Regions from separate parts of the Allobosea sp. 2KB_26 genome, predicted to be linked through region 3. Evidence: predicted binding sites of a transcription regulator. Region 3 holds the regulator's gene; each other region holds the start of a gene.
What was found. The regulator PhoB, encoded in region 3, activates phosphate uptake and scavenging genes when phosphate is short. The targets are predictions, from matches to a motif close to TGTCATNNANCTGTCAT.
Positions count from the first base shown of each region.

Region 1: a site for PhoB is predicted at 1,624-1,640, ahead of ppk2 (polyphosphate kinase 2). Genes of this name have one in related genera too.
Region 2: a site for PhoB is predicted at 5,829-5,845, ahead of AB4099_RS01970 (DUF47 domain-containing protein). Genes of this name have one in related genera too.
Region 4: a site for PhoB is predicted at 3,341-3,357, ahead of phnD (phosphate/phosphite/phosphonate ABC transporter substrate-binding protein). Genes of this name have one in related genera too.

Region 1 covers NZ_JBFRHE010000001.1:1,207,420-1,215,156, forward strand. Annotated here, with positions in the region: gene AB4099_RS05885 (ATP-binding protein) at 1-115, opposite strand, end outside; gene AB4099_RS05890 (ABC transporter substrate-binding protein) at 112-1,107, opposite strand; partial or broken gene AB4099_RS05895 (N-acetyltransferase family protein) at 1,225-1,383, shown strand; gene ppk2 (polyphosphate kinase 2) at 1,756-2,655, shown strand; gene AB4099_RS05905 (DUF2312 domain-containing protein) at 3,087-3,329, opposite strand; gene AB4099_RS05910 (N-formylglutamate amidohydrolase) at 3,440-4,234, opposite strand; gene AB4099_RS05915 (glycerate kinase type-2 family protein) at 4,408-5,664, shown strand; gene AB4099_RS05920 (DUF1036 domain-containing protein) at 5,671-6,120, shown strand; gene pyk (pyruvate kinase) at 6,131-7,570, shown strand; gene AB4099_RS05930 (alpha/beta fold hydrolase) at 7,676-7,737, opposite strand, start outside.
Region 2 covers NZ_JBFRHE010000001.1:394,670-402,406, forward strand. Annotated here, with positions in the region: gene AB4099_RS01945 (ABC transporter permease) at 1-615, opposite strand, end outside; gene AB4099_RS01950 (ABC transporter substrate-binding protein) at 780-2,336, opposite strand; gene AB4099_RS01955 (IclR family transcriptional regulator) at 2,566-3,369, shown strand; gene AB4099_RS01960 (NUDIX hydrolase) at 3,650-4,084, shown strand; gene AB4099_RS01965 (inorganic phosphate transporter) at 4,145-5,158, opposite strand; gene AB4099_RS01970 (DUF47 domain-containing protein) at 5,171-5,815, opposite strand; gene AB4099_RS01975 (MdtA/MuxA family multidrug efflux RND transporter periplasmic adaptor subunit) at 6,136-7,404, shown strand; gene AB4099_RS01980 (MdtB/MuxB family multidrug efflux RND transporter permease subunit) at 7,401-7,737, shown strand, end outside.
Region 3 covers NZ_JBFRHE010000004.1:478,241-485,977, forward strand. Annotated here, with positions in the region: gene AB4099_RS15655 (ATP-binding protein) at 449-1,510, shown strand; gene pstS (phosphate ABC transporter substrate-binding protein PstS) at 1,611-2,636, shown strand; gene pstC (phosphate ABC transporter permease subunit PstC) at 2,732-3,703, shown strand; gene pstA (phosphate ABC transporter permease PstA) at 3,717-4,604, shown strand; gene pstB (phosphate ABC transporter ATP-binding protein PstB) at 4,649-5,449, shown strand; gene phoU (phosphate signaling complex protein PhoU) at 5,498-6,217, shown strand; gene phoB (phosphate regulon transcriptional regulator PhoB) at 6,251-6,949, shown strand; gene AB4099_RS15690 (YnfA family protein) at 7,054-7,374, opposite strand; gene AB4099_RS15695 (TIGR03862 family flavoprotein) at 7,448-7,737, shown strand, end outside.
Region 4 covers NZ_JBFRHE010000005.1:171,581-179,317, forward strand. Annotated here, with positions in the region: gene AB4099_RS16620 (PaaI family thioesterase) at 1-459, opposite strand, end outside; gene AB4099_RS16625 (MarR family winged helix-turn-helix transcriptional regulator) at 541-927, opposite strand; gene groES (co-chaperone GroES) at 1,261-1,548, shown strand; gene groL (chaperonin GroEL) at 1,595-3,232, shown strand; gene phnD (phosphate/phosphite/phosphonate ABC transporter substrate-binding protein) at 3,422-4,336, shown strand; gene AB4099_RS16645 (DoxX family protein) at 4,519-4,905, shown strand; gene AB4099_RS16650 (ABC transporter ATP-binding protein/permease) at 5,036-7,135, shown strand; gene AB4099_RS16655 (META domain-containing protein) at 7,240-7,722, opposite strand.

The DNA of each region.
Region 1 (7,737 bases), on a different contig from region 3:
AGAAGGTTGCGATTGCCGTGTTGAGCCCAAGCGCGAGGCAGATCGCGACTCCGACGAAAACCGCATACTTGCGGGTGAGAGCGCCTCGCGGCCGGGAGGTCCCGCCCTGCGTCACGAAACGATCCGTGTCGCGCGAATCCGGAGCGAAAGCGGCACGCTCAATCCCAGGGATGCGGCGGCCATTTCGTTGATGACCAGTTCGAAGCTGCGCGAGAACTGCACCGGCAACTCGGCGACGTTCGCACCGCGCAAGATAAGGTCGCTATAGGATGCGATCAGGTCGCTCGCCTCGTCCCGCCCCCCCGTATAGGACATCAGCCCGCCTTGGCGCGTGAAGGTGTCAAACGGATAGATGGCAGGCAGTCGATGCCGGGCGCTGGCCTTGGCACATTGCGCGGCGTAGCGGAACGTGAAGCTGTCGGGCAGGAACACCAGGCCGCCACCACTGCCCTGTCCTGCGAAGTCCGCGATCGCACCCTCGATGCCGACCGCATCCATCACCGCCACCGGTCCGAGGGACAGCCGCACATGGGCAGCCCCCGCCCGCAGGCGTGCGAGATAGGTTTCACCTGCTGCAGGGGTCGTGCGCGGATTGAATACCACGCCGATCCGGCGTGTCTCGGGCGCAATCTCGGTCAGCAATTCCAGCCATTTATCCGCCATGACGGGGTCGTTGTTGCTGAAACCCGTGGCATTACCCTCCGGCCGCTCCAGAGAACGCACGAAGCCGCTCCCCACCGGATCGGAGGCCGTGCCGAACAGCACCGGCGTCGTCCGGGTCAAGGCGAGGACGGCAGCGGTTTCGGCACTGGAGCTGACAATGATGATATCGGGATTTTCCCGGACCAGCTCCGCCGCCGCTCGCGAAAGCTCGGCCTCGCTCGAGCCCGAAAATCGCGTGCCCAAGCGCAGGTTCTGGCCCTCGACCCAGCCCCGCTCGGCAAGGCGTTGTCGGATCTCCTGCAACCTCGCCTGGACGATCGGGGTGTCCAGCGGGAGGCTGATCATGACCGCGACATGCTTGAGACGTTCGGTCGAGTGCACAGGCTGCGCAAACGCAGTGACTCCGCACGACGCCAAACCGGCCAGAAAGGAACGACGACGCATGCGGGCAAGTCGGGGCAATGTGGAGGGCAAGGGCAGTTTCGCACGCACCGCCGAGGGCGTCGAGAGCGAGCGCCACCGTTTTCGACCGTGCGAATCCGTGGCTTGACGCCCCTCACCGCTTCGCTCGCGCTGCACGAGCGCTTCGGCTTCGTTCAGGTGGGCCTCCTGCCCGGCGTCGCCTATCGCGATGGAAAAGGGTCGGACAGCGTCATGATGCAGAGATCGCTCGGTGCCGGCACGACCTTGCCGGCTGTGCCTGCGCAGCCGGAATCGTGAACATCCGGGAGCCAAACCGGCTGTGGTGTCCAGCCGTTCTCCCGAGCATGGAGGTCCGGCGGCACGGCATTTCGATAGAGTAGCGCTAGCGAATGGACGATATGGTCGACGCGCTGAAGACGGAGGAGGATCGATCCGGGCCCGCGAGACCTCAAGGCCCTCCTACGAAGGCGGGTCATCGCAGCGTCATTTGAGCCGGCGAGATTACGCTGGCTGGGCATGAGCGGGTGACGCAGGCTTTGTCGTGCAGTCGTCGCGCGTGGCTTCCGTCTTGGCTTTTGCCGAGGTCATCGCAGGTCCCGGCAAAACCATGGCCTGCTTGGGCGCCTGCGCTCCTCGTTTCGCAAGACAACTGTCAAAGGTTCGCACGTCATGACCCCTGACCTGGATCGGATCAAAGCTGAGATCGCCGATAGCTTCGACGAGGAGCTGGAGATGCAGCTTGAGGAGGACCGGATCGACGAATTCGTCGCCGAGAATCTGGCTCCCGGAGGTCCGACACTGGACCGGAGGATCTATTTTCGCGAGCTATTCAACCTGCAGCACGAACTCGTGCGGCTTCAGGACTGGATTCAGTACAAGAAGCTCAAGGTTGTCGTGCTCTTCGAAGGACGAGACTCGGCTGGCAAGGGCGGCGCGATCAAGCGCGTGACGCAGCGTCTCAATCCGCGGATCTGCCGCGTCGTCGCGTTGCCCGCACCGACCGAGCGCGAACGCCATCAATGGTATTTTCAGCGCTATGTGCCGCACCTCCCGACAGCCGGTGAAATGGTGCTGTTCGACCGCAGTTGGTACAATCGCGCCGGCGTCGAGCGTGTCATGGGTTTCTGCACGCCCGACGAATTGGAGGAGTTCTTCCGCTCGGTTCCGGATTTCGAGCACATGCTCGTCCGCTCCGGCGTCATCCTGATCAAATACTGGTTCTCGATTACTGACGAGGAACAGGAGTTCCGCTTCCAGATGCGGATCGCCGATCCGCTCAAGCAATGGAAGCTCTCCCCGATGGATATGGAGAGTCGCATCCACTGGGAGGACTATACCCGAGCCAAGGAAGAGATGTTCGACCGCACTCATACGCGGCACGCGCCCTGGTGGGTTGTCCAGGCCGTCGACAAGAAGAGGGCGCGCCTCAACTGTATCGCGCATCTGCTCTCGCAGATCCCCTATGAGAGCGTGCCCAAGCAGGACATCACACTGCCCGACCGCGTTCGCCATCCCGATTACATCCGGAATGCCGTGCCGCCAGAGCTTCAGGTACCTGAGAAGTATTGAGCTGCTCCAAGGCTCCGGTGAGCGATACCCAAGCGGTCCTAGCTGAAGGCCCGCCGTCCGTACGGCAGAACCGGAATTTTTCAGCTTCAAGCGGTCCAGGAAAGCGGAGTGAGGACACTTCACAATAGACCTGAGTGAGCCGCGATCGTAGCGCAGCAACCCGCTGCCGCGACGGCTCGACACTCAGTGGCTTCCACTGGTCGCAACGTGTCGGCGTAATCGGTGCCGGGCATGCTTCGTCGAGGAAACGGGACAAAGCCCGCATGAGACGACCGCATACAAAAAAGTCGAAGCGGGCAGCGACCCCGGCATCACGAATGCCAGGCTCGTCCTGTCTTGTCCGCTTCGAGCTTCAGTGGAGGACCGCCGGGCGCGCGCCCGGCACGGTATGGAGGCAATGTGCAAGTTAGGGATACTTGCACAGGGAAAGGTCAGGCGCTCTCGCCCACGGCCTGAAGGTAGAGCTCGAGGATGGCTTCCTCTTCCTGGCGCTCGTTCAGGTCGCGCTTGCGCAGCGCGACGACCTTGCGCAGCACCTTGACGTCATAGCCATTGCCCTTGGCCTCGGCATAGACCTCCTTGATATCGTCGGCGATCGTCTTCTTCTCTTCCTCGAGGCGCTCGATGCGCTGCACGATGCTCTTGAGCTGATCGCCCTGAACCGGATCGTCCATTCCAAAACCCTTCTCTATAGATTTGGCCGCAGGGGTTCGCCCGGATCGGGGGCCGGCGTCAAGCACGAACCGTCCTTTGTCACAAAGTGCTCAACAGTCCTGCTGTCGCATCAGGCGATCGCGGCAGCATTCAGCGCCGCGACGCAAGGCGGCACGATGCGGGCAAGGCGCAGCCCCCATTCCCGCGCAGCCTCCGGCGTCGCGATCAGGTCCTGCCGGACCTCGATCAACGCGTCAGGCAAGCCACGACGGGTGGCATGTCGGTCGATCGTGTCTCCCGGCAGGCCGCCGCGGTAAGGCTCATTGTCCCCGACGACGAGATCACTCTCGGCCTGGAAGGCAGCGATCAGCGGCTGGGCCAGCTCCCCTGCCCGATCCCACAGCACGCCGACATGCCAGGGACGCGCCACCGTTTTCCAATAGGGCGTGAAGGAATGAACCGAGACGATCGCCGGCGGGTGGCCGGCAGCGATCGCCATCTCGACGGCCTGGTCGATCGCAGCATCATAGGGGGCATAATAGCGGGCGATGCGCGCTGCGATGCCTGGCTCGTCGATGCGGGCATTGCCGGGCACGATTGCGCCATCAGACAGGCGCATGACCAGGGTCGGATCGTCGAGCCCGCGATTGGGATCGATCAGCAGCCGCGAGAAGCTGGTCAAAATCGCCGGCGCGCCGGTCGCGCGCGCCATGGCGCGCACCGTCCCGGCTGCACCGATATCGTATGCAATATGGCGCTCGAGCTGTTCGGGCGGCAACCCGAGCGACGCAAGCTCCGGCGGGATCGCGTTGGAGGCGTGATCGCAGAGCAGCAGCATACCCGTCGCGGGATCGCCGGGAATGATCTCGACCTCGCCTGGGGCGAGCATTATGGCGGGATCCGCCATCGGGAAATCGGACCGCATCGGCGCTCCAAAAAGTATGATTAGATCGGCAAATGCCTGATGACGTCCGCCGACCAGCGACATAGAAGAGCATACAACGAAAGTCGACCAAATCGACGTGACAGCGGGTGGAAGGCGGGGTGGACTTGCAGCAAGTGAGGAACGATTCGGCTGAAGCCCTGCGCATTGCGAGGATGATTTTCGATGCCGCCGTCGACCGCGCCCGCCCGTCCGGCTGCCTTCCCGCTCACCTGCCCGAACCACCCAGGAACGGCCGCCTGATCCTGCTCGCCGCCGGCAAGGCCGCAGGCAGCATGACCGCACTCGCAGAGGCACATTATCTCGACTCCGGCCTGTCTCCCGAGCGCCTGATCGGCCACGCCGTCGCCCGCCACGGCTACGAGACCGCAACGCGCCAGATTCCGATGGTCGCGGCCGGCCACCCGGTGCCGGATGACGGCAGCATTCGCAGCGCCGAACGCGCACTCGAACTCGCCCGCTCGGCAAGTGCGGATGATCTGGTGCTGGTGCTTCTCTCCGGCGGCGGCTCGGCCAACTGGGTGGCACCCGCAGGTGACCTGACGCTGGCGGAGAAGCAGGCGGTCAACAAGGCACTGTTGCGTTCCGGCGCGCCGATCGGCGAGATGAACATCGTCCGCAAGCGGCTCTCGCGCATCAAGGGCGGCCGCCTCGCGCTGGCCGCCGCCCCGGCCAGGCTCGTGACGCTCGCAATCTCGGACGTGCCCGGCGATGAGCCGACCGTGATCGCCTCGGGCCCGACGGTTCCTGATCCGAGCAGCATGGCCGATGCGCGCGCCATCGTCGCGCGTTATGGGCTCGACCTGCCGCCAGCGGCACGCGTGCTGCTCGGCGAGGACGCCAGCGAGACCCCCAAGCCTGGCGACCCCGCCTTCGCCAATAACGTATTCCAGATCATCGCCCGGCCGCAGGACGCGATCGCGGCGGCAGTCACAAACGCACGGGATGCGGGCTACGAGCCCATCGATCTCGGCGCCAATCTCGAAGGCGAGGCGCGCGAGGTTGCGGTCGTCCACGCCGCGCTTGCATTGCGCCTCAAGGCAGAGGGGCGACGTGCCGCGATCATCTCCGGTGGTGAACTCACAGTGACCCTGCGCGGCAAGGGCCGTGGCGGCCCGAACCAGGAATATGCGTTGGCTCTTGCCATCGCGCTTGGCGGGGAGCCCGGCATCGTCGCGCTGTCCGGCGACACCGACGGCACCGATGGCGGCGGCGGCGAGGCGACCGACCCCGCTGGCGCGGTGATCGATTCGACGACATTGGTGCGAGCGGCGGAGCGCGGCCTCGTTCCTGCCCAATCGCTGGCCGACAACGATTCAACCGGCTTCTTCGAGGCCATTGGCGACCTGCTGCGGACGGGACCGACCTTGACCAATGTGAATGATTGCCGCGTCATCCTGATCGATCCCTAGACGACCATGACGAGCCGATTCGACCGATCTCTCTTGCGCCTCGGCCTGCTGCTGGCCGGCCTTCTCGGAAGCGCGGCGCCCGCGCTCGCCGATCTGCGGATGTGCAACACCACCGGCAGTCGCGTCGGTGTCGCCATCGGCTATCGCGATGCGCAGGGCTGGGTGACCGAAGGCTGGTGGAACATCGCGCCGCGCGGCTGCGAGACCCTGCTGCGCGGCACGCTCGCGGCAAGGTTCTACTATGTGCACGCCATCGACTACGACAAGGGTGGCGAATGGACCGGCAAATCGATCATGTGCACGCGCAACAAGGAATTTACGATCCGCGGCATCGAGGACTGCCTCGCCCGCGGATATGACCGGTCCGGCTTCTTCGAGGTCGATACCGGCGAGCAGAAGAGCTGGACCATCCAGCTGACCGATTCCACCCCCGGCGCAACGCCGCCGCGACCATGAGGACATAAGAATGAGGCGCGAACGCCGGATCAAGATCATCGCTACCCTGGGTCCGGCTTCCGCCAGCGAGGAGATGTGCGCCAAACTGTTCGAAGCCGGCGTCGACGTCTTCCGGATCAATATGAGCCACACCCAGCGCGAGACGCTGCCGGAGCGGATCGCCATGCTGCGTGGCCTGGAGGCGAAATTCCATCGCCCCGTCGGCATTCTCGCCGATCTGCAGGGGCCCAAGCTGCGCGTTGGCCAGTTCGGTGGCGACGGTGGCGTGATGCTGGAAAAGGACGCGCGTTTCGTCCTCGATTCCGACCCCACCCTCGGCGACGTGAAGCGCGTCTACCTGCCCCATCCCGAGATCCTGAGTGCGCTGGAGCCCGGCCACACCCTCATCCTCGACGACGGCAAGATCCGTCTCGTCGTTGAGAAGGCGAACCTCAAACAGGCGGTGACCCGCGTTACGGTCGCTGGCAGGCTTTCATCGCGCAAGGGCGTCAGCCTGCCCGACACCACGATTCCGGTCTCGGCGATGACGGACAAGGACCGCTCCGATGCCGAGGCCGCGGCCGAGGCAGGCGTCGACTGGATCGCGCTCTCTTTCGTCCAGCGCCCCGAGGATATGGCCGACCTGCGCAAGATCGTGCGCGGGCGGGCGCTCGCACTCGCCAAGATCGAAAAGCCGCAAGCCTTGCTCCGGTTGGAGGAGATCATCGAGGCGTCTGACGCGATCATGGTCGCGCGTGGCGATCTCGGCGTCGAGATGCCGCTGGAAAAGGTGCCGGGTACGCAGAAGCGTATCACCCGCATGGCACGACGCATGGGCAAGCCCGTCGTCGTCGCAACCCAGATGCTGGAAAGCATGATCACCGCTCCGGTGCCGACCCGCGCCGAGGTCTCCGACGTCGCGACCGCCGTCTTCGAGGGGGCCGACGCCGTGATGCTCTCGGCTGAGAGCGCGGCCGGCCAATATCCGATCGAGGCGGTGGCGATGATGAACCGCATCGCCGAGGAGGTGGAGAGTGAATCGATCTACCGCTCGATCCTCGAATCGCAGCGCGCCGAGCCCGAGGCCACGGGCGCGGATGCCATCGCCAAGGCGGCCCACGAGATCGCCGACACGCTGAATCTCAAGGCCATCACCGCCTGGACCTCCTCTGGCTCGACCGCCTTCCGCATCGCCCGCGAGCGTCCGAACTCGACCGTCATCGCGCTGACGCCCAATCGCGGGACGGCGCGGCGACTGACCCTGGTCTGGGGGGTGCACGCGGTCGTGACCAAGGACGCCAGCGACATCGACGATATGGCCTTCCGCGCTTGCAAATTCGCGGTCCGCGAAGGCTATGCCGCGGTCGGAGACCGCATCATCGTGGTCGCCGGCGTCCCCTTCGGCACGCCGGGCGCGACCAACATGGTGCGCATCGCCTTCATCGCGAAGGAACACGTCGCCAAGGCCTGATGCCCTTAGATCATCGGACCGGATATCGTATCCAGTCCGATGATCTAACCCTTTGTGTTGCATCGGCTTTCCCGAAAACCGCAATCCACTTTTCGGGCCGATGCTTTAGCGCGCGAATGCGAGGCTCGAGCGCGGTCCGGCCAACTGGTCGATCGCCTCGACGATGA
Region 2 (7,737 bases), on a different contig from region 3:
GAGCGCCGTGAAGAACAATCCGAGCGTCAGCGCCGGCAGGAAGAGATGCTGCGCGATATCGAGCGCCCGAGCGAGGCCGGTATAGTTCGCGCCGATCGTCTCGAAGCCGACATTCGGCACGAGGCCGAGCTTCAGCGAGAAGATGATCTGGCTCATCAGCGCGATCCAGAAGAGTGGTGTCGCGTAGAAGACAAGGGCAAGCGTGGTGATGACGCTGTCCTGCCAGCGCCCGGCACGCCGCGCCGCAAGCGCGCCCATCAGGACGCCCAGCCCCAGCGAGACGAGAAAGGCTGCGCCGGTCAGCAGCAGGGTCGCGGGCAGCCGATCGAGGATCAACTCGAGCACGGGCCTCTGCTGGCGATAGCTGAAACCGAGATCGAGCGAGGCATAGCCCTTGAGATAGATCCAGAGCTGCTGGATCAGCGGCTGGTCGAGGCCGAACCGCGCCCGCAACTGCTCGAGCAGCACCGCGTCAGCCGCACCCGCCTCTCCCGCCAGAACCTGCGCGGGATCGCCCGGTGCGGCGCGGATCAGGAAGAAATTCAGGATCGCGATGGCGAAGAGGACGACGATCCCCTTCACCAGCCGGCCCGCGAGAAATTGAGCGAGGTTCATCACATGCCTTCGGCGCTGCGGACAGGCAAAATAGCCGGTCCGCGTCACCCCGGACCGAGCGCGGCTCGAACCCGGGGATCGTCTTCTGGAAGAGGCGCGTCACAAAGTGCAGGCGTCATGCCGTCCCGGATCGCCGCTGCGCGAAAGCCGGGACGGCAACGGCCTCACTCTTTCCAGGCGTCGCGGAAGCCGTCATCCACGCCAATGCCGGTGGTGACGAGGTTCTTGACGTTGCAGCGATAGATCGTCGGGAAATCCATCTCGAGCAGCCAGAGCACCGGCAACTCGTCCGCCAGCAGCTTCTGCACCTTGGTGTACAGCTCCTGGCGCTGCGCATCGGTCGCCGCGATGGCCGCCTCGGAGAAGAGCTTGTCGACCTCCGGGTTCGAATACCCGCCGACATTGGCGAAGGGATTGCCCTTGGCGATGTTGCTCGAGATGTAGCTGCGCGCCACACCCATCGCTGGATCGCCGAGCTGGTAGAGGAAGTTGAAATTTAGGTCGAAGTCCCAGTTGCTGGCCTTCTGGGTCCAGCCCGGCACGTCGGTGTTCTCGATCTGAATCTTGACCCCGACATCCTCGAGATTCTGCTTGATGGCCTCGGACCAGCGGCTCCAGGTCTCGCCATAAGGCAGGTTGAGCAGCTTGATCGTCTCACCCTTGTAGCCAGACGCCTTGATCAGCTCCTTCGCCTTCGCCGGATCGAAAGCATATGTCGGCACGTCGGACGAGTAGAAGCGCGTCTTCGACGAAATCGGCCCTGTCGGCAGCTTGCCGAGACCGCCCCAGACCACGTCCTTCCCGAATTCGCGATCGATCGCGTACATCAGGCCCTGGCGGAATTGCTTGTTGCCGAGGATGCCGTTGCGCACGTTCGGCGTCAGCCAGGCATGTGGGGCGAACATCTCCCAGCCCTTGGTCGTCATGCAGGTATTGGGCAGCTTCGAGAGCCGCGCCACATCGTAGACATCGACGGAGCCGCCGGTCAGCACGTCGACCTTGCCGGTCTCGTAGGCAACCGCGCGCGCCGCCGCATCCGGGATGATCTGCCAATAGATCTCGTCGAGGTTCGGCTTGCCCTTCAGCCAATAGTTCTCGTTCTTGACGAGGTGGATATAGGAGCCCTTCTTCCACTCCTTCAGCTTGAACGGGCCGGTTCCGATTGGCGTGTTGTTCGCCGGATTCGCCCGATAATCGGTGCCGTCATAGATGTGCTTCGGGATCATCGGGGCCGAGGCGACTTCCTGGGTCATGATCATCGGGCCGAAGGGCTGCTTCAGCGTGATCTTGACCGTGAGATCGTCGACCTTCTCGATTGTCTCGACCTGAGCGTTGACGATCGGCCGCCAGCGCGGATGGACCTCGCGCAGGAACTTGTCGAGCGTGAACACGACGTCGTCCGCCGTGAAGGGCTTGCCGTCATGCCAGGTCACGCCCTCCTGGAGCTTGAAGGTGTAGACCTTTGCATCTGGAGAAATCTCCCAGCTCTTGGCAAGCGAGGGCTGCGGGTTGAGCTTCTCGTCGTAGCGCAGCAGCGACTCGTAGATATTGCCGGCGACCATGTTGGTCGGGCCATTCTGGTTCAGCCCCTGCATCAACATCGGAGGCTCAGGCTGCACCACGACATGCACGGTGCCCCCTTTCTTCGGCTCCTGCGCGGTCGCTGCCCCGAGCGCAAGCACTGAGGCCGCGAGCGCCAGGCCAAGTCTCAATCCGGTCATCGTTGTTCTCCCGTTCCCCTGTGCCGGTTCCGGCAGCTGCGTGAGCGCACCGGGTATGGCCTCTCTTTTCGACTGGCATCGCGGCCTACCGGGATCGCACCCGAACATGTGCCGATTAGCAAGCTCCACGCCATTGAAAGCCAGAGTCAAAATTCGTGTCAATGACTGACATGGCGTGTTATTAGACGACACGATGAAAGTTCAGGCGATTGGCGCTGTGAGAGGGCCGATGAATAGCGCAGGCGAGAGCCGGACCGCGAAGCTTCCGCCGGGCGTCCCGATCGTCAGGGCGCTCGACCGCGCCATTGCCCTGCTCCGCGCCTTCCGCCCCGAGCAGCCGCGTCTCGGGCTGAGCGAGCTCGCACGACAGGTCGGGCTCGACAAAGGCACGACGCGGCGGCTGCTGCAGACATTGCAGCTCAACGAACTGGTCGAGCATGACGAGCGCTCGCAGACCTACGCATTGGCCGTCGGGCTGATCGAACTCGGCAGCGCCGTCACGACCGGGCGCGAACTTCGGGACGTGGCCGGCCCCTATCTGACCGAGATCGCCGAGAAGACCGGCGCGACCTCGTTCCTATGGGTCCATATCTCGGGCCGGGCATTGTGCGTGGACCGCGTCCGCGCCTCGCTGCCGCATGTCGATGCGACATGGTTCGCGGTCGGTGCTCAGGCGCCACTGAACTGCGGCGGCGGCCCACGTGTGATCCTGGCCTATCTCGACGAGGTACAGCGGCGACAGGCACTGGCCCTGGAATTGCCAAAGCGCGCGCCGGCCAGCCAGACAGACCCCGAACTGCTCTGGCGCGAGGCGGATCGTATTCGCGCGCAAGGCTGGGAACTGGCCGCCGACGACTTCTTCATTGGCTTGACGGGCGTCGGCGTACCGATTTTCGACCGCAGTGGCGCGCTTGCCGGCGCACTCAGCATCTCGTCACTGACCTCGATCGTCGCGCCTGAAGGGCGCCCGGCGCATCTCGTTGCCTTGCAGGACGCTGCCACGCGCATCGGGGCGCGCCTCCTCCCCGCCTGATCGACGCCTGCCGAAGCAGCAGGCTAGGGAAAGGCAGCGGATTCCTGTATTGGACATAGGCGCGCGAAGCACCCGCCAATTGGTGAACGCGCTTGCCTACTGGAGCCGACGCTCGGGCTCTCAAGGGCTCCAAGCGTTCATTTCGCTGCGATGAAGCGCATGGCCATCGCCGCTGAGGTGGTCAATCCAAGGCCTTGAAGGCGTTGGGCGGCTATTCGATATTGATTTGCCGGCTTTCTAACATAGGTTCTGTTTACGGATGGGGAGGGCACAGGTTTCGATGAAGAAGGCGAAGTCAGGATTGGGGAAGCCGCGCTCGCAGATCGCCGCGCTCCCCATCCGCCGATCGCCGACGGGGGAGCCGGAGCTTCTCCTGGTCACGACGCGCACGACGCGGCGATGGATCGTTCCCAAGGGCTGGCCCATCAAGGGCAAGAAGAACCATGAGGCTGCGGCGATCGAAGCGCGCGAAGAGGCCGGCGTGATCGGCAAAGCCCACAAGAAGCCCGCGGGGCGCTACATCTATTGGAAGCGGATGAGCGACCACTTCGTTCTCTGCAAGGTGGCGCTCTATATTCTTGACGTCGAGCACCGGCTTGAAAAATGGGCCGAGCACAATCAGCGGCTTTCGCACTGGTTCACGCTGGAAGATGCTGCCGAGATTGTCGACGAGCCCGGCCTGAAGGCTGCGATCCGCGCGCTGGAGTTGAATTGACCGACGCCGCGGGGTGCGCAGACTCAGCGCCCTTCCCTCAGCGGCACCTCCTGATCCCGGTCACCGCCCGGTCAGGAACAGGCCGGAGACAAAATAGGCGATAGCAGAGATCAGTCCCGCCATCGGCATCGTCACGATCCAGGCGAAGACGATGCCGCGAGCCACCCCCCATCGCACGGCCGTCACGCGCCGGGCGGCGCCGACACCGATGATCGCGCCTGTGATCGTATGCGTCGTCGAGACGGGGATGCCGAGATAGGTCGCCATGAACAGCGTGATCGCGCCGCCCGTTTCCGCGCAGAAACCCTGCTGGGGCGAAAGCCGAGTGATCTTCGAGCCCATGGTGTGAACGATCCGCCAGCCACCACAGAGCGTGCCGAATGCCATGGCGGCCTGGCAGGAGAGGACGACCCAGAACGGCACCGAGAACGTCTCGCCCATCATGCCGTGCGAGAACAGCAACACCGCGATGATGCCCATCGTCTTCTGCGCATCATTCGCCCCGTGTCCGAGCGAGTAGAGCGAAGCCGAAACGAACTGCAGCAGCCGGAAGGTGCTGTCGACCTTGATCGGGGCCACGCGCAGGAACACCCAGGAGACGATCAGGACCAGGAGCAGTGCCAGGGCGAAGCCGATCGCAGGAGACATGAAAATCGCGACGAAGGTCTTGCCGAGCCCAGACCAGACGATCGACGAGAAACCGGCCTTGCTTAGCCCCGCCCCGACCAGTCCGCCGATCAGTGCATGCGACGAACTCGACGGAATGCCTGCGATCCAGGTGACGACATTCCAGACGATGGCGCCCGTCAGGGCACCGAAGATGACACGGTCATCGACGATCGCGGCCTGGACAATGCCGGAGCCTACGGTCTCGGCGACATGCAGGCCGAAGAACAGGAACGCGATGAAATTGAAGAAGGCAGCCCAGAACACCGCCCAGCGCGGCGCCAGAACCCTGGTCGAGACGATGGTCGCGATCGAATTGGCCGCATCGTGAAGTCCGTTCAGGAAATCGAACAGAAGCGCGACCGCGATCAGGAAGACCAGGGCGAAGGCGACGCTTGAGAAATCCACCGGACCAACCGCCTAGAGATGTTCGAGGACGATGCGACTGACGCGCTTGGCGACATCCTCGAAGCGGTCCACCACCTTCTCGAGATGATCGTAGATCTCTGCGCCGACGATGAAGCCCATCGTGTCCGAGGTCTGGTGCGCCTTGAACAACGCCTTCAGGCCTTGGTCGTGCAGTTCGTCGGATCGCTCTTCGATGGCCCGGATGTCCTTCGCGAGTGCGCCGATCGAAATCGCATGCTTCTTGATGTCGCGTAGCATCGGCAGCAGCACGACGACGCGCTCGGACGCCTGGACGATGACAGCCCCGAGTTCCTTCATGCAGGGCTCGAAGCTCGCAACCTCGAACAACGTGATCGCCTTTACGGTCTTCTGCATCTGGTCGATGGCGTCGTCCATCGAACCGATCAGCTCCTCGATATCGCCACGATCGAAGGGAGTGATGAAGGTGCGGCCGACTTCCAGCATCACCTCCGCGGCGATATCGTCGGCGCGATTTTCCTGGAACAATACTTCCGCGCAACCTGCCTCCACCGGGGTCTCGCCCCTGAGCAGGCCGTTCAGGGCCACAGCACCTGCCACCAATGTCCTGGAATGGCTCTCGAACAGGTCGAAGAACTTGGGCTCCTTGGGCAGGAGCTTCTGAAACCAGCCGAGCATCGGCGCCTCGTTATGTCATCGATCCGTCACAATCGCGATAAGCGGTTGGTATATTGCTGTAAAGCCGTCGGAAAGCTTGAACGACCGGATGCACGACCGGCTCGGAGTTCATCTGCGACGCTTCCTGGGTGGCGCGCTGCGGCTCGAACCTGCTCTCATGGGTCAGCCTCTCACGACATTGGGAGGGGCTGAATGCAGCACATCAATGCCGGCACATGCGGATTTCGCGCAGATGAGCGGAAGATTACCTCTGATTCATGTGCAGCGGACCTGAATGCGGGTTAGCATGCCGCTCCAGCTTAGGCGGCTTGGACACACAGATGAACCTGAAGCCGGAGTTTCCGGTAGCCGCTCCGATCGCGGACAGACCGGTCGCCAACCCGTCACGGACGAGACGCGGCGGCAAGGTCGTGCTCATGCTCGTATTGATCGCGGCGGGCTTGGGGTCATGGTGGTGGCTGCGGCCGGGCGCCGAGCAACCGACCAGCCGCGTGCGAACCGCGCCGACCACATCGGTTGTCTCCGCGCAGGCAAACCATGGCGACATCGCGATCAACATCGACGCGCTTGGCACCGTCACAGCCCTGGCAACCGTCACGGTCAGGTCGCAGATCAGCGGACAGCTGGTTCGCGTGAATTTCAAGGAAGGCCAGGACGTCAAGAAGGGCGATCTGCTGGCCGAGATCGACTCCCGCCCCTACGAGGCGACGCTGGCGCAGATGAAAGGGCAATTGGCACGCGACGAGGCCCTGTTGAAGGGAGCCCAGGTCGACCTGGCACGTTACCAGGGGCTGTCGGCTCAGAACGCCGTGCCGCATCAAACCCTCGACACGCAGGTTGCGCTGGTCGCGCAATATCAAGGCACCCTCGCGGCCGATCGGGCCCAGGTCATGGCTGCCGAGGTCAATCTGCAATATACCCGGATCGTCGCGCCTCTCGATGGCCGCGTCGGGCTGCGTCAGGTCGACGCCGGCAACTATGTGACTGCCGGCGATGCGAACGGCATCGTCGTGATCACGCAATTGGCGCCGATCAGCGTGCTCTTCACCGTGCCCGAGGACAATCTTCAGGCGATCGCCGCGCGTCTTCGCGACGGAGCGGCCCTGCCGGTCCAGGCGTTCGATCGCGCCGGCACGAAGGGTCTCGCGGAGGGCACGTTGCAGACCTTCGACAGCCAGATCGACCCGACGACGGGAACGATCAAGCTGCGCGCGCTCTTCGGCAACGGCACGAGAGCACTCTATCCGAACCAGTTCGTGAACATTCGTCTGCTGCTGGACACGCGCAAGGGCGTGACGCAGATCCCGTCGGCAGGCGTTCAGCGCGGCGTGCCGGGAACCTTCGTCTACCTCGTCAATGCGGATAGCACGGTCTCCGTCCGCAAGGTCGAACTCGGCGTCTCCGACGGAGATCATGTCGAGGTGGTCTCCGGCCTGAAGCCGGGAGACACCATCGTCATCGACGGTGCCGACAAGCTGCGCGACGGTGCCAGGGTCAGCACACGTGCGCCGGGCGGCCAGACCGGCACGCAGCCGGCCGCGCCGCCTGCCGGCGGCAACCGCCGTTCGGCTGGCGGATCACCGACATGAGCCCGTCCCGGCCCTTCATCCTGCGGCCGGTTGCCACGACGCTGCTGATGGTCGCGATCATGCTCTCCGGCATTCTCGCCTTCCGGTTCCTGCCGGTGGCTGCGCTACCGGAGGTCGACTACCCGACCATCCAGGTCCAGACCTTCTATCCGGGGGCAAGCCCCGACGTGATGACATCATCCGTGACAGCGCCGCTCGAGGTGCAGTTCGGCCAGATGCCGAATCTGAACCAGATGAGTTCGGCAAGCTCTGGCGGCGCCTCGGTCATCACCTTGCAATTCGGGCTGAACATCTCGCTGGATGTCGCAGAGCAGGAGGTCCAGGCCGCCATCA
Region 3 (7,737 bases):
GGCTCAAGCCACCAGATTCTTGGTCTGGCCGAGCAGTTCCATGTCCGAATAGTGTCGTTAAAAGGCCAAAAGATGGCTGGCCAGGTCGAGGGTCATCATTCTGTCGGGTGAGCATCATCATTCGGATCCTTTCCATGTTCGAGAATGCCTCAATCAAGAGGCAATAATTGGCTGGAGATACATTCCTGATCTGAGCGAGAAGGCCGGTCGCAATCCCGACCGTGGTCAAGACAGCCTCGACCTCCACGGCGCCTAGCGCGTTGCCGATAGTGATCACCCGAGCACATTCTCGCTCCTGCTGAGATCCGGGATGGCATGGCTTTCGCCCGCGCTGTCGCTGCACGCTCTGGGAGGCCTCGCAAGTGCGGGGCATCTCGCCCGGAGCGATTGGCAGAGTGCGTGCCACCCCCTATGAGGGCGCCAGCTTCCTCCTGATAGGCATGTTCACATGGTCGATGTCGTCGATCCCCACGCGCCGGCCACTGCAGCGCTGATCGAGGCGCTGGGGGCCGCCGTGGTGCTGCTCGATGCGCAGGGTGTGGCGCAGGCGCTGAGCCCGGCGATGCGTGCGCTCATTCCAGCGCTCGAACGCGGCCAGTCGCTGACGCTCGTCCTGCGCGACCCCGACCTGATCGACGCGATCGAGCAGGTTTCGCGCCGCGGAGGGCGCCGGGTCATCGAGCTGATCGAGCGCGTGCCGGTCGAGCGCACCTTCCGGATCCACATCGCGGCGCTGACCGGCGGCGTCTGGCGTAATCCCGTGGTGCTGACCTTCGAGGATCTGAGTGAGCTGCGCGTCACAGAACGCATGCGCGTCGATTTCGTGGCGAATGCCAGCCACGAATTGCGCACGCCGCTCGCCTCGCTTCTCGGCTTCGTCGAGACCCTGCAGGGGCCGGCGCGCAACGATACCGGCGCGCGCGACCGTTTCCTCGCCATCATGCGCGAGCAGGGCCTGCGCATGGCGCGGTTGGTCGACGATCTGCTTTCGCTCTCGCGCATCGAGCTGCGCGCCCATCTCGCACCGGACACGCCTGTCGATCTCTCCGCGATTTCGCGCGAGATCGTCGACTCGCTCACCCTGATGGCACGCGGGCGCAAGGTGACGTTGAAGCTCGAGACGCCGCCCCAGCCGGTCCAGGTCGCGGGGGACCGCGACGAGCTGTTGCGGTTGATGGAGAATCTCGTCGAGAACGCCATCAAATATGGCCGCGAGGGCGGCGTGGTTGCGATCAATGTGGTCGAGGGCGTGAGCGAAGCCAGCGTCAGCGTTCGTGACGATGGGCCGGGCATCCCGCCCGAGCATCTGCCCCGCCTCACCGAACGCTTCTATCGGGTCGACACGGCCGCGAGCCGCGAGGCCGGCGGCACGGGCCTCGGTCTCGCCATCGTCAAGCACATCGTGCTACGCCATCGCGGCCGTCTCACCATCGAGAGCGAGTACGGCAAGGGTGCGCTCTTCAAGGCGATCCTGCCGCGCCTCGGCGCGATGATGCGGAGCCCATCCTGACCAATGTGACGGCGAACGTGACGGTCTGTCATCTGTCTGTCATATGGAAGGTGTTCTAGCGGGGCTGCTAAAGACTGCGACCCAGACGAGGACTCCTCTAATGCGCAAAATTCTCATTCTCGCGGCTGCGACGATCGGCCTGGCCGGCGTTGCCCAGGCCGCTGACATCACCGGCGCGGGCGCGACCTTCCCTTTCCCGATCTACTCGAAATGGGCTGAAGCTTATAAGAAGGAGACCAATATCGGTCTCAACTATCAGTCGATCGGCTCGGGCGGCGGTATCCGGCAGATCAAGGCCAAGACGGTTGCGTTCGGTGCGACCGATGCCCCGCTCAAGGGCGAGGACCTGACCAAGGACGGCCTGATCCAGTTCCCGACCGTCATGGGCGGCGTCGTTCCGGCCGTCAACATTGCCGGCGTCGAGCCGGGCAAGCTGAAGCTCACCGGCGCGATCATCGCCGACATCTATCAGGGCACCATCAAGAAGTGGAACGACCCCAAGATCGTCGCCATCAATGCCGGCCTGACCCTGCCTGACGCCAACATCAACCCGGTCTATCGTTCGGACGGCTCGGGCACGACCTTCGTCTTCACCGACTATCTCTCGCGCGTTTCGCCGGACTGGAAGTCGAAGATCGGCACCAACACCGCCGTGCAGTGGCCGGTCGGCATCGGCGGCAAGGGCAATGAGGGCGTCTCGGCCTCCGTCAAGCAGGTCGCGAACTCGATCGGCTATGTCGAATACGCCTATGCCAAGCAGAACAAGCTGGCCCATGCGCTGGTCGAGAATGCCGAAGGCCAGTTCCCGGCTCCGGACGACAAGTCCTTCCAGGCCGCTGCCGCCAATGCGAACTGGAACGAGGCTCCCGGCTTCGGCATCTCGCTGAACAACCAGAAGGGCGCCCAGGCCTGGCCGATCACCTCCGCCACCTTCCTGCTCGTGCATGCCAAGCCGGAGAAGCCGGAAGAGGTGCAGTCCGCGCTGAAATTCGTCGACTGGGCCTACAAGAACGGCGACAAGCTCGCGCTCGATCTCGACTACGTGCCGCTCCCGGCCAACGTCAAGGATCAGGTCCGCGCCGCCTGGAAGGGCGTCACCGACCCGGCCGGCAAGCCGATCTTCTGATCCATGCTATGGCGCGAGGCGGGCAGTTCCCGCCTCGCGTTCGACTTTGTGAGACCCGTTTCCTCGTGCTTCTTATGCGACCGGAGTAACCACGGATGGCTGCCGTGACAGACCAGATGGCCGCGCCCGGTGCGCCTGCCATTCGCCGCACTCCAAAGGGCACCTTCGACATTGTCTTCCGCAATGCCAGCCGGGCCGCTGCGCTCTTCGTGCTGGTGCTGCTCGCAGGCATCATCGCCTCGATGATCATCGGCGGCTGGCCTGCCTTCCGCGAATTCGGCCTTGGTTTCATCACGTCCAGCGTCTGGGATACCCAGAATGAGCAGTATGGCGCCTGGCCCGCCATCGTCGGCACCTTGTCGACCGCGCTGATCGCGCTGGTCCTTGGCGTACCGCTCTCGCTCGGCATCGCCGTCTACCTCACCCAGCTCGCGCCGCCCTGGTTCAAGCGCCCGGTCTCGACGACGATCGAGCTGCTCGCTGCCGTGCCCTCGATCATTTACGGCATGTGGGGTCTCTTCGTCTTCGTGCCGCTCTTCGCGGCCTATGTGCAGATCCCGGTCTCGAACATCGTCGAAGGCATTCCGCTGGTCGGCACCGTGCTCTACTCGCGCTCGCCCTCGGGCCTCGGCATCCTGACGGCCGGCATCATCCTCGCCTTCATGATCATCCCCTTCATTGCCTCGATCACCCGCGACATGCTGGAGCAGATCCCGTCCGTACTGCGTGAGAGCGCCTATGGCATCGGCGCCACGACCTGGGAGGTCGTGCGCCATGTGCTGGTGCCGCAGGCCGGCGTCTCGATCATCGGCGCCATCATGCTCGGTCTTGGCCGCGCGCTTGGCGAGACCATGGCGGTGACCTTCGTCGTCGGCAACGCCAACCGGCTTTCGGCCTCGATCATGGATCCCGGCTCGACCATCGCCTCGCGCATCGCCAACGAATTCAACGAGGCGATGGGCCTGCAGCTCAACGCGCTGATCGCGCTTGGCTGTATCCTCTTCTTCGTCACCTTCGTCGTCCTCGTGATCGCGCGTATCCTTGTCGCGCGCGTCAAGTCCTTCTGAGCGGAGCCTGGCCATGAACAGCGCCGTCACCCCGCCCGCCACGACGCCTCATCAGGTCTGGGGCCGTGTCCGTCCCGCGCGCCGCACCGCCGATCGGGCGATGAAAATCATCGCCACCAGCTTCACCCTTCTCGCCATCTTCGTGCTGTTCTGGATTCTCGGCATGCTGCTCGTGAAGGGGATCGGCGGGCTCTCCGTCGCGACCTTCACCCAGGTCACGCCCGGTCCCGGCAGCGAGGGGGGCGGCCTTGCCAACGCCATTGTCGGCTCGATCGTGCTGACCTTCCTCGGCATCGCCGTGGCGACGCCGGTGGGCGTGCTCGCCGGCACCTATCTTGCCGAATACGGCAAGGGCTCGAAGCTCGCGGATCTGATCCGTTTCATCAACGACATCCTGCTCTCGGCACCGTCGATCCTGATCGGCCTCTTCGTCTACGTCATCCTGGTCGAGCCGTTCCGCGGCTATTCCGGCTGGGCCGGCGGCGTCGCGCTGGGCATCATCGCGATCCCGGTGATCGTGCGCACCACCGAGGACATGCTGCGCCTCGTGCCGAGCTCGTTGCGCGAAGCCGGTGCTGCGCTGGGCGCCCCGCCTTCGGTCGTCATCACCAGCGTGACCTGGCGGGCGGCGAAATCCGGTATGGTCACCGGTATCCTGCTGGCCCTGGCGCGCATCGCCGGCGAAACGGCGCCGCTGATCTTCACTGCGCTGAACAACAATTTCTGGTTCTCGCCCACCCTCGTCGGCGGCGTCTCCAACCTGCCGGTGACGATCTACCAGTTCGCCTCCGCCCCTTATGAGAACTGGCAGCAGCTCGCCTGGGCCGGTTCGCTGATCATCACCGTCTCGATCCTGTGCCTCTCGCTTATCGCCCGCCGTATCGTGCGGGGCGGCAAATGAACGGCCTTAAACCCTCGTCGCGTTCGATCTGAAGGAACAAGTCGATGCTTTCGACGCTGGAACTGAGCCCGCAAGCGCTTGATGCCGAGGCCCCCGTCCGGATCGCGGTCAAGAACCTCGATTTCTACTACGGCGAGCACAAGGCGCTGAAGAACATCAATCTCGACTTCCGGGACCGCCATGTCACCGCCCTGATCGGGCCGTCGGGCTGCGGCAAGTCGACCCTGCTGCGCATCTTCAACCGGATCTATTCACTCTATCCGGAGCAGCGCGCCACCGGCGAGATCCTGCTCGACGGCCGCAACGTCATCAGCAACGATATCGATGTGAACGAGCTGCGCTCGCGCGTCGGCATGGTGTTCCAGAAGCCGACGCCCTTCCCGATGTCGATCTACGACAATGTCGCATTCGGCATCCGCCTCTATGAGAAGCCGCCGAAGTCCGAACTCGACGACCGCGTCGAAGGTGCGCTGCGCCGCTCTGCCCTCTGGGACGAGGTCAAGGACAAGCTGAAGACCTCCGGCATGGGCCTGTCCGGCGGCCAGCAGCAACGCCTCTGTATTGCGCGTACCATCGCCCAGAAGCCGGAAGTGATCCTGTTCGATGAGCCGACCTCGGCGCTTGATCCGATCTCGACCGGCAAGATCGAGGACCTGCTCGAGCAGCTCAAGACCGACTTCACCATCGTCATCGTCACCCACAACATGCAGCAGGCGGCGCGCATCTCGCAGTACACCGCCTTCATGTATCTGGGCGAGGTGATCGAGTTCGACGCCACCAACACCATCTTCATGAACCCGCACAAGAAGCAGACGCAGGATTACGTCACCGGTCGCTTCGGCTGAAACGGTACCAAGCCTTCCAACTGCTTTGCCGACAAAGGACACGCCGCGATGACTGATCACATCGTCCGCTCATATGACGCCGATCTCGAGGGGATCCGCCGCAGCCTTGCCGAGATGGGGGGCATGTCGGAGCGCATGCTCGGCGATTCGACGGTCGCCCTGGTGCGCCGTGATACCGGATTGGCACAGAAGGTCATCAGCGCCGACCAGCGCCTCGACAACCTGCAGCGTGAGGTCGAGGAGAAGGCGGTCCTCACCATCGCCCGGCGCCAGCCGCTCGCCAACGACCTGCGCGAGCTGATCTCCGCCATTCGCATCGCCGCCGATATCGAGCGTGTCGGCGATCTCGCCAAGAATATCGCCAAGCGCGCCGTTGCGATCTCCGGCCAGTTCCAGCCGCCGTCGCGTGCGGTCGTCGGCCTCGAGCATATGAGCCGCCTGGTTCAGGCCCAGCTCAAGGACGTGCTCGATGCCTATGCCGTCAGCAATGAGCAGAAGGCCATGGAGGTCTGGCGCCGAGACGACGAGATCGACGCGCTCTATACCTCGCTCTTCCGCGAGCTGCTCACCTATATGATGGAAGACCCGCGCAACATCACCTTCTGCACGCATCTCCTGTTCTGCGCGAAGAATGTCGAGCGTATCGGCGACCACACCACCAACATCGCCGAGACGATCCACTATCTCGTCACGGGCGAAGCCTTGGACGCAGCCCGTCCGAAGCTCGACACCACCAACATTCTTCTGGACGCCGCCACCGGTGAGTGACCGGCGCCCGACACCTTTGGGACCGAGTGAGACATGCCTGCACGCATCCTGATCGTTGAGGACGAAGAGCCGTTGACCCTGCTGCTGCGCTACAATCTCGAGGCCGAAGGCTTCGAGGTCGATAGCGTAGCGCGTGGCGACGATGCCGAGCTGCATCTGCGCGATCATACGCCGGACCTCGTGCTGCTCGACTGGATGCTACCGGGCCTTTCCGGCATTGAGCTCTGCCGGCGGCTGCGGACCCGTCGCGATACCGAGCGAGTGCCGATCATCATGCTCACGGCCCGCGGCGAGGAGACCGAGCGTGTGCGCGGCCTTGCCACCGGGGCTGACGACTATGTCGTCAAGCCTTTCTCGCTGCCCGAGCTGATCGCGCGCATCCAGGCGCTGCTGCGCCGCGCCAAGCCGGGTCATGTTGCCGGGCTGCTGGCCGCCGGCGATCTTGAACTCGACCGCACCACCCGCCGTGTCCGCCGCTCAGGGAGCGAGTTGCATCTCGGCCCGACCGAGTTCCGCCTGCTCGAGTTCCTGATGCAGGCGCCGGGTCGGGTCTATTCCCGCGCCCAGCTGCTCGACGCGGTCTGGGGTCGCGATGTCTATATCGACGAGCGCACTGTCGACGTCCATGTCGGCCGCCTGCGCAAGGCGATCACCCCCGACAACGCCAAGGATCCGCTGCGGACCGTTCGTGGCGCCGGCTACGCCTTCGACGAGACCTTTGCGCGGAGCTGAGACTTGGATCGTCGGGCCGGATATCGAACCCGGCGCGATGATCTGATCGTCTATGTTTGCATCGGCTTTCCCGAAAGCCGCAATCCACTTTTCGGGCCGATACTCTAGCGCGGCCCTGCGATGATGACCGCCGCGCCGGCGAGGCAGATCAGCCCGCCGGCAATGTCCCAGCGGTCGGGGCGAAAGCCCTCGACGACCCAGAGCCAGGCGAGCGAACTCACGATATAGATGCCGCCATAGGCGGCATAGGCGCGTCCGGCCATTTCGCTCTCCGCCAGCGTCAGCAGCCAGGCGAACAGGGCGAGGCAAACCAGTCCGGGCACGATCCACCAGATCGGCTTGCCGAGCCGGAGCCAGCCCCAGAACGCGAAACAGCCGGCGATTTCGAGAATGGCTGCGCCAAGATAGGCGGCGATGGTCGGCATGGTTCGTCCTATCGATGGCCCGCGCGGCGGGATTACCCTTGACCGCAGGCCGCGCGGACGGCAAGCCGGACCGATGTCCTCACATCACATCGCCATCATCGGAGCAGGGCCGTCCGGGCTGATTGCGGCCGAGCGCCTCGCAGTGGCCGGCCATGCGGTCACGATCTACGATCGCATGCCCTCGCCGGCTCGCAAATTCCTGCTGGCCGGGCGCGGCGGGTTGAACCTCACCCATTCCGAACCGCTCGACAGCTTCCTGGCCCGCTATCGCGATGCCCGAACCTGGCTGGAGCCGGCCATTCGTGCCTTCCCGCCGCAATCCCTGCGCGACTGGGCCGATGCGCTCGGGCAGGACACGTTCGT
Region 4 (7,737 bases), on a different contig from region 3:
AAAGATCATGCAGGTTTCGGTGCCATGCGCGAGCAGCTTGCCGCGCTCGTCGGTGAGCCTGCCCTCGGTCGTCGCGATCGTGCCGCCGCGATGGATCAGCTTGCCTTCGCAACGAACGATCCCGCCACCCGGCATCACCGGGCGGACATAGTTGATCTTCATCTCGAGCGTCGTGTAGCCCTCGCCGGCCTTCAGCGTCGCGTGAGCGGCGCAGGCCATGGCTGAATCGAGGATCGTCGCGGTCCAGCCGCCATGGATGGTGCCAAGCGGATTGAAATAGCGCGCCGACGGCTTGCCGACGAACACCACCCGCCCCTCCTCGACCTCTGCGAGATCGAAATCCATGGCATCGGCGAAGGGCGCGCCGGGATGGCGCCCCTCCATCATGCCACGCAGGAAGGACACACCGTCTTCGGCCAGCAAGACCTCGCGTGAGACGACGCCGATCTGTCGCGACATGGGCAGCCCTCGATAAACGTGCAGATACACGTTACCGGGAAGTCGCGCGTGGTCAAGATCCGCGTCCGCCCGAGATAGCGTTCAGGTCGCGCCGCGGGCAACCCGCCGCAGGGCCCGCAGGCCATCGCGGGTCTCGTTCCACCTTTCCCGGCCAAGCCCGCCCTCGATGCGCTCCTGCGCTGCCTGCCAGTAAGGGATCGCGACCTCGATCGCCGCTCGGCCCTTGTCGGTCACGCCATAGACCAGGGCCCTGCCCTTGCACTCCAGCGGCTCGATCAGCGCTTCCGCAGCGAGCAATTGCAGATTGCGGGTGAGCGAGGTGCGCTCCAGCGCAAAACGCTCGGCCAGTTCGGTCACGGATCGGAAGGCGCCGGTGCTGAGCGCCGAGAGCAGGACAAACTGGGTGATCTTCAGCCCGCTCGGCCGCATCGCCTCGTCATAGGCGCGCGTGACGGCGCGCGCAGTCATTCGAACGTGCAAGGCGACGCAGGAGCGGGCGATGTCGTCAAGCCGGGGATCGGGCACGGGCTCGGTCATTTCAGCAAGATAGCGCGTCGCATGGGGTTCCGCAGCATTCCTCTTGCCACGCCCCTCTCGAGACGCCTCTGGCATGCCGCAATTTCTGCCGCGCCGCAATTTCGATTCACTTTCCGCCGAGAAGCTTCCTTGACTCATCCGGGGGGCGAGCCTATCTCCGCGGCATCCGTTAGCACTCGGCCCTCGAGACTGCTAACAGATGCCGGCCGTGTTTCCACGCAGGCCGCGCGTTCCGTTTCTACCTTCTTAGAGGAAGACAGAACCATGAAGTTCCGTCCGCTGCATGACCGCGTCGTGGTCCGTCGCCTTGATGGCGAAGAGAAGACCAAGGGTGGCATCATCATCCCCGAAACCGCCAAGGAAAAGCCCCAAGAGGGTGAAGTCATCGCCGTCGGCCCTGGCGCCCGCGACGAAGCCGGCAAGCTCGTTGCCCTGGACGTCAAGAAGGGCGATCGCGTCCTCTTCGGCAAGTGGTCGGGCACCGAGGTCAAGATCGATGGCCAGGATCTCCTGATCATGAAGGAATCCGACATCATGGGCGTCGTCGGCTGAACGCCACGCGACCTCCATTCCCCGTTTTCATTAAGGAGTAGCTCGCATGGCTGCTAAAGACGTCAAGTTCTCCACCGACGCGCGCGACCGGATGCTGCGCGGCGTCGAAATCCTCAACAACGCCGTCAAGGTCACGCTCGGTCCCAAGGGCCGCAATGTCGTGATCGACAAGTCGTTCGGCGCTCCCCGCATCACCAAGGACGGCGTCACCGTCGCCAAGGAGATCGAGCTCGCCGACAAGTTCGAGAACATGGGCGCCCAGCTGGTGCGCGAAGTGGCCTCGAAGCAGAACGACGCCGCCGGTGACGGCACCACGACGGCCACCGTGCTCGCCGCCGCGATCATGCGCGAAGGCCTGAAGTCGGTTGCCGCCGGCATGAACCCGATGGACCTGAAGCGCGGCATCGATCTTGCGGTCGACGCCATCGTCACGGACCTGAAGAAGAACTCGAAGAAGGTCACCTCGAACGCGGAAGTCGCGCAGGTCGGCACCATCTCGGCCAACGGCGACGAGTCGGTCGGCAAGATGATCGCCACCGCGATGCAGAAGGTCGGCAACGAGGGTGTCATCACCGTCGAGGAAGCCAAGACCGCCGAGACCGAGCTTGATGTCGTCGAAGGCATGCAGTTCGACCGTGGCTATCTCTCGCCTTACTTCATCACCAATGCCGAGAAGATGGTCGCCGAGCTCGAGGACCCCTACATCCTCGTCTTCGAGAAGAAGCTGTCGTCGCTCCAGGCGATGCTGCCGATCCTCGAGGCCGTCGTTCAGACCGGCAAGCCGCTGCTGATCATCGCCGAGGACGTGGAAGGCGAGGCTCTCGCTACCCTCGTCGTCAACAAGCTCCGTGGCGGCCTGAAGGTCGCGGCCGTCAAGGCTCCGGGCTTCGGCGATCGCCGCAAGGCCATGCTCGAGGACATCTCGATCCTGACCGCCGGTCAGCTGATCTCGGAAGACCTCGGCATCAAGCTCGAGACCGTGACGCTCAACATGCTCGGCCGCGCCAAGAAGGTGCGTATCGAGAAGGAGAACACCACGATCATCGACGGCGCCGGCAAGAAGAAGGACATCGAGGGCCGCGTTGCGCAGATCAAGGCGCAGATCGAGGAGACCTCGTCTGACTACGATCGCGAGAAGCTCCAGGAGCGTCTGGCCAAGCTCGCTGGCGGCGTCGCGGTGATCCGCGTCGGCGGCGCGACCGAGGTCGAAGTCAAGGAGAAGAAGGACCGCGTCGACGATGCCCTGAACGCGACCCGCGCTGCGGTCGAAGAAGGCATCCTGCCGGGTGGTGGCGTGGCGCTCCTGCGCGCGCTCCAGACCGTCAAGTCGATCAAGACCCAGAACGACGACCAGAAGACCGGCGTCGAGATCGTCCGCAAGGCGATCATGGCCCCGGCCAAGCAGATCGTCGACAACGCCGGCGATGACGGCGCTGTCGTGGTCGGCAAGCTGCTCGAGTCGAAAGACTACGCCTACGGCTACAATGCCCAGACCGGCGAGTACGGCGATCTGGTCAAGGCCGGCATCATCGACCCGACCAAGGTCGTGCGCACGGCGATCCAGGATGCGGCTTCGGTCGCCGGCCTGCTGATCACCACCGAGGCGATGATCGCCGAGCTGCCGAAGAAGGACGCCATGCCGGCTATGCCGGGCGGCGGCGGCATGGGCGGCATGGACTTCTGATCGAAGTCCATCGCTTCTCGCGAATACGACGGAGGCCCGGCGCAAGCCGGGCCTTTTTCATACGCGCTCGCCCCCGGCTCTGCCGCTGGGCGCGACAGCGGCCCGACACGTCACGCAACCGCCATCCCGCCGTAATCGCGCCGTCGCGTCCCGCTGAGCAAATGACGCTCACTGTTTCAGGGGCCAGACATGCTCACACGTCGCACCATGATTGCCGGCCTTGGCGCCCTCACCTGCCTTCCCGCCCTGGCCCAGAACGACTGGCGCCAGAGCGTCAAGGAAATCCGCTTCGGTGTCTCGTCGGCGGAACATGAGGCGGGCGCGATCGCCCGCAACCAGCCGGTGATCGACTATCTCACAGCCAAGCTCGGCGTTCCCGTGAAGCTCTATCGGGTCAGCGACTATGCCGGCCTCGTCGAGGCGCTGCGGGCCGACCAGCTCGAGTTCGCCCGTTTCGGGCCCGCGGTCTACTCGCTCGGCCGGCGTGTCCTCGGCGACAAGCTGCAGCCTCTGTTCCGCGACATCGATAACAACGGCCAGGAGGGCTATTACTCGGTCATCGTCGTTCGCGCCGACAGCCCCTACCAGTCGGTTGCGGATCTGAAGGGCAAGAACTTCGCCTTCGCCGATCCGAACTCGACATCGGGCTTCGCCTTCCCCTCCTATTTCCTGCGCAAGCAGGGCTTTGATCCGCAGAGCCATTTCGGCGGCACTGTCTTCTCCGGCGGGCACGACAACTCCGTGCTGGCGCTGGTGCGCGGCCAGTTCGATGGAGTGGCGACCTTTCAGGTCAACGAGGCCTCCGGCGTCGTCCAGCGTCTCACCGCGCGCAACATGATTCCGGCAGGCGCGACACGCGTGATCTGGACCTCGCCTCTGATCCCCTCTAGCCCGTTCTCGACACGGGCCAACCTGCCACTGGGACTGAAGGATGCCTTCGTCGCCGCGATGATGGCGATGAAGGTGGAGGCGCCCGAGGTCTGGAAGATCTACACCGACGGTCAGGTTTCCGCTTACGCCCCGGCGAAGCACGAGGACTATCTCGATGTCATCGCCGTGACGGAGGAACTTGAAGCCCGACGCAAGCAGAAGCCCGCAGGCTGAACGGCGATCTGCTGCCGCAATGCAGCACGACACGCGTTTTCAACAATGAAGTCGCCGATGGAAGCCGGGAATTGGTTCGGCAGGCCATACCGCCCTTGCATCGACTTTGGTTGTAAGCCCTATTTCCGCAAGCTGCGGCATTCCGCCGCGCTCTGTGGCACTTACTCGCGAAGGTCTGCTCCATGCTGAACTCGCCCGCCCTTGCCGACGGCGCCAAGCTCGTCGGCCGCATCCTTCTTGCCCTGATGTTCGTGCTTGCTGGCTACTCCAAGATCAGCGGCTATGCCGGTACACAGCAGTATATGGCCTCGGCTGGCGTGCCCGCCATTCTGCTGCCTCTCGTGATCGCGGTCGAGCTTCTGGGCGGCCTGATGGTCGTTCTCGGCTGGAAGACGCGCCTTGCTGCGCTTGCCCTCGCCGGCTTCACTCTGGCTGCGACGCTGTTGTTCCACATGAACTGGGCCCAGCCGATGCAGCAGCTCCTCTTCATGAAGAACCTCTCCATCGTCGGCGGCTTCCTTGTGCTGTTCGCCGCGGGGCCCGGCCGGCTGTCGCTCGATCGCGGCTGACGCCGCATCACAAATCGCTGAAATCGACACGCCCGGCCTTGAGCCGGGCTTTTTTGTCTGATCCGGTCGGCTAGAAGATATGATCCGCATGCGCCGACGCTGGCGCGAATTCCCCGGTAAGGAAGACCTGATGCGTCTTTTGAGTTTCTTTGTCGCTGCTCTTGCCGCCATCGCGCTCGTGGCGGGGCAGCAGAGCGGCAGCGGCGGCATGCTCGGTATGGGCGCCGTGGGTGTGCTGCTCGCACTCGCCACCTATCGCTCGACCGAGACCAGCTTCTTCCTGAAGATCTTTTCCGGGATTTTCGGCGTTGAGTACGTCGTCTTCGGGGCCGGCTCGGTGCTCGCACAGCTCGGCTACTGGCCTGCCGATTGGGCCGCGATCGCCCCCCCTGCCAGCCTCGCCACGACAGTCGCCGTCTTCGGCATCCTGATCTATGCGATCTCCTTCATCCCGATGATCCAGCGCATCTCGCGCCTGGCATCGCCCTATTTTTCCTCGACCGAGACGACGACTGCGTATCTTTGGCCGTTCGGCACCTATCAGATCCAGCTCGGTCGCCTTGGCGTCATCCTGCTGATCTTTCTGGTGATCCTGAATCAAGCGCAGGTCGGCATCTCGCTGCGCTTGAGCTTCTTCAATCGCGATTTCTACAACGCGATCCAGGAGAAGGATGCGCCGTCATTCTGGTATCAGCTGATCTATGTCTTCAGCGTCTGGGCCGCCATCTCGGTGGTCTCGAACCTGATCGAGATGTTCGCCAACTACACGCTGCTGATCCGCTGGCGGCGCTGGATGGCGGAAAAATACAGCAAGAGCTGGCTCGGCAATGCCACTCATTACCGGATCTCGCTGGCGGGTACTGCCGACAACCCCGACCAGCGTATCGCGGAAGATACCCGCGCCTTCGTCAATCAGACCTACAACTTCGCCCTGCCGCTGCTGTCGCAGATTTCGACACTCGTCTCGTTCTCGATCATCCTCTGGTCGATCCCGGTCCCGATCACCATCCCGGGCACCGAGATCATCATCCCGGGCTTTCTGCTCTGGATGGCGCTGATCTATGCGATCGCGGCGACCTGGATCACGCATCTCATCGGCAAGCCGCTGATCGGGCTCGAATTCGAGCAGGAACGCCGGGAGGCGAACTTCCGCTTCTCGCTGGCGCGACTGCGTGAATATTCCGAGCAGATCGCGTTGATGCGCGGCGAAGCCTCCGAACAGCGGCACCTGAGCCAGCGCTTCGGCGATATCGTCACGAACTTCTATCGGCTGGTCTGGAGCCGGGTGAAACTGACCAGCTTCACGCTGTCCTATAATCAGGCGAATGTGGTCGTGCCCTACGTGCTGCTCGCGCCGCATTACTTCACGGGCATCATCACGCTCGGCATCATGACGCAGGTCGCATCGGCTTTCGATCGTGTCCAGACGGCGATGTCGTTCTTCATCAACAGCTATCAGGCCATCGCTTCCTATCTGGCCTCGATCAACCGCCTGACCACTTTCGAGGCGGCGATCGGGCAGGCGCAGGCCGCCACCGCCGGCGAGAAGGGCATCCATCAGAGCGAACTTCCCGGGAACGAGGTCCATATCGACGGCGCGACACTGACGCTGCCGAACGGCTCGCCGATCGTGCGGATCGATGGGCTCGATCTCGGCAGGGCGCGCTCGACACTGGTGATCGGACCGTCAGGATCGGGAAAATCGACGCTGTTCCGCGCCATAGCCGGCATCTGGCCCTTCGGTGAAGGCAAGGTCGGGGTTCCCGCCGGCGCGCGGATCATGCTGCTGCCGCAGCGCCCCTATCTGCCGCAAGGGTCCTTGCGCGCGGCCATGTCCTACCCGGCGCTCGACGACACCTATTCCGATGCCGACATCGCGACGGCGATGACCCAGGTCAAGCTCGCCCACCTGATCGACCGGCTCGACGATGTCGACCTCTGGGCCCAGCGCTTGTCAGGCGGTGAGCAGCAGCGCCTTGCCGTTGCACGCGCCCTGCTGGCCAAGCCCGACTGGCTCTTCCTTGACGAGGCCACCGCCTCGCTCGACGAGAAGCTGGAAGGAGAGATCTACGACCTTATCGACCGGACACTGCCGCAGACGAAGATTGTCTCGATCGGGCATCGCTCGACATTGCGGGAAATGCACGACGAAATCGTCGTCATGGAGCCGAACGCGGATGGAACGCACAGCCCGCGCGCGATGGTCCGTGAGCCAGTCGTTCAGTCGTGAATCAATGAGCGCCCGTAGCCGGGCGCTCATCTGCCTTCCCGCATCACGCTTCGTGTCGGGAAAGGCAGATCGTCAGGAGCGCCGAAGCCGGTGGCTGACTGTCGTCAGATGCCGCGATCGAAGCGCAGCTCGCCCGAGGCGCTCTTGATCACCAGCCTGCCCTCGACGAGGTCCCAATTGCGGGCTCCGCGCAAGGCGACCAGATAGGCGCGCTCGAATTCGGCGGCGCCCTTGTCGCAGGAGCGCTTGGTGATGGCCATGGGGCCAACCGCGATCCCCTGCTGGCGCAGCGGGTATGCCGCCGCGGAAAACGTGTTGCAGCCGCTGTAACCGGTGCCGCGCAGGTTCGAGTCGATCTGAAGCGTCGCCTTGCGCTCGGCGATCGACTTGCCGTTCATCGAAACCGCCGTCCAGGAGGCGCCCAGGGGAAAGGTCTTTTCCTGCTGCGGCGCTGCAGGCGCCTGCGCCGGCTGGTTCTGCATATCACGCGGCGACATCGCCTTCCGCTGGGCGGAAGCCGGCGAGACAATCAGCAGTGGCGCGAGGCTCAGGGCGAAGACAGCGGCGTAGCCAAGGCGTCGATTCATCATTTCTCTACCTAT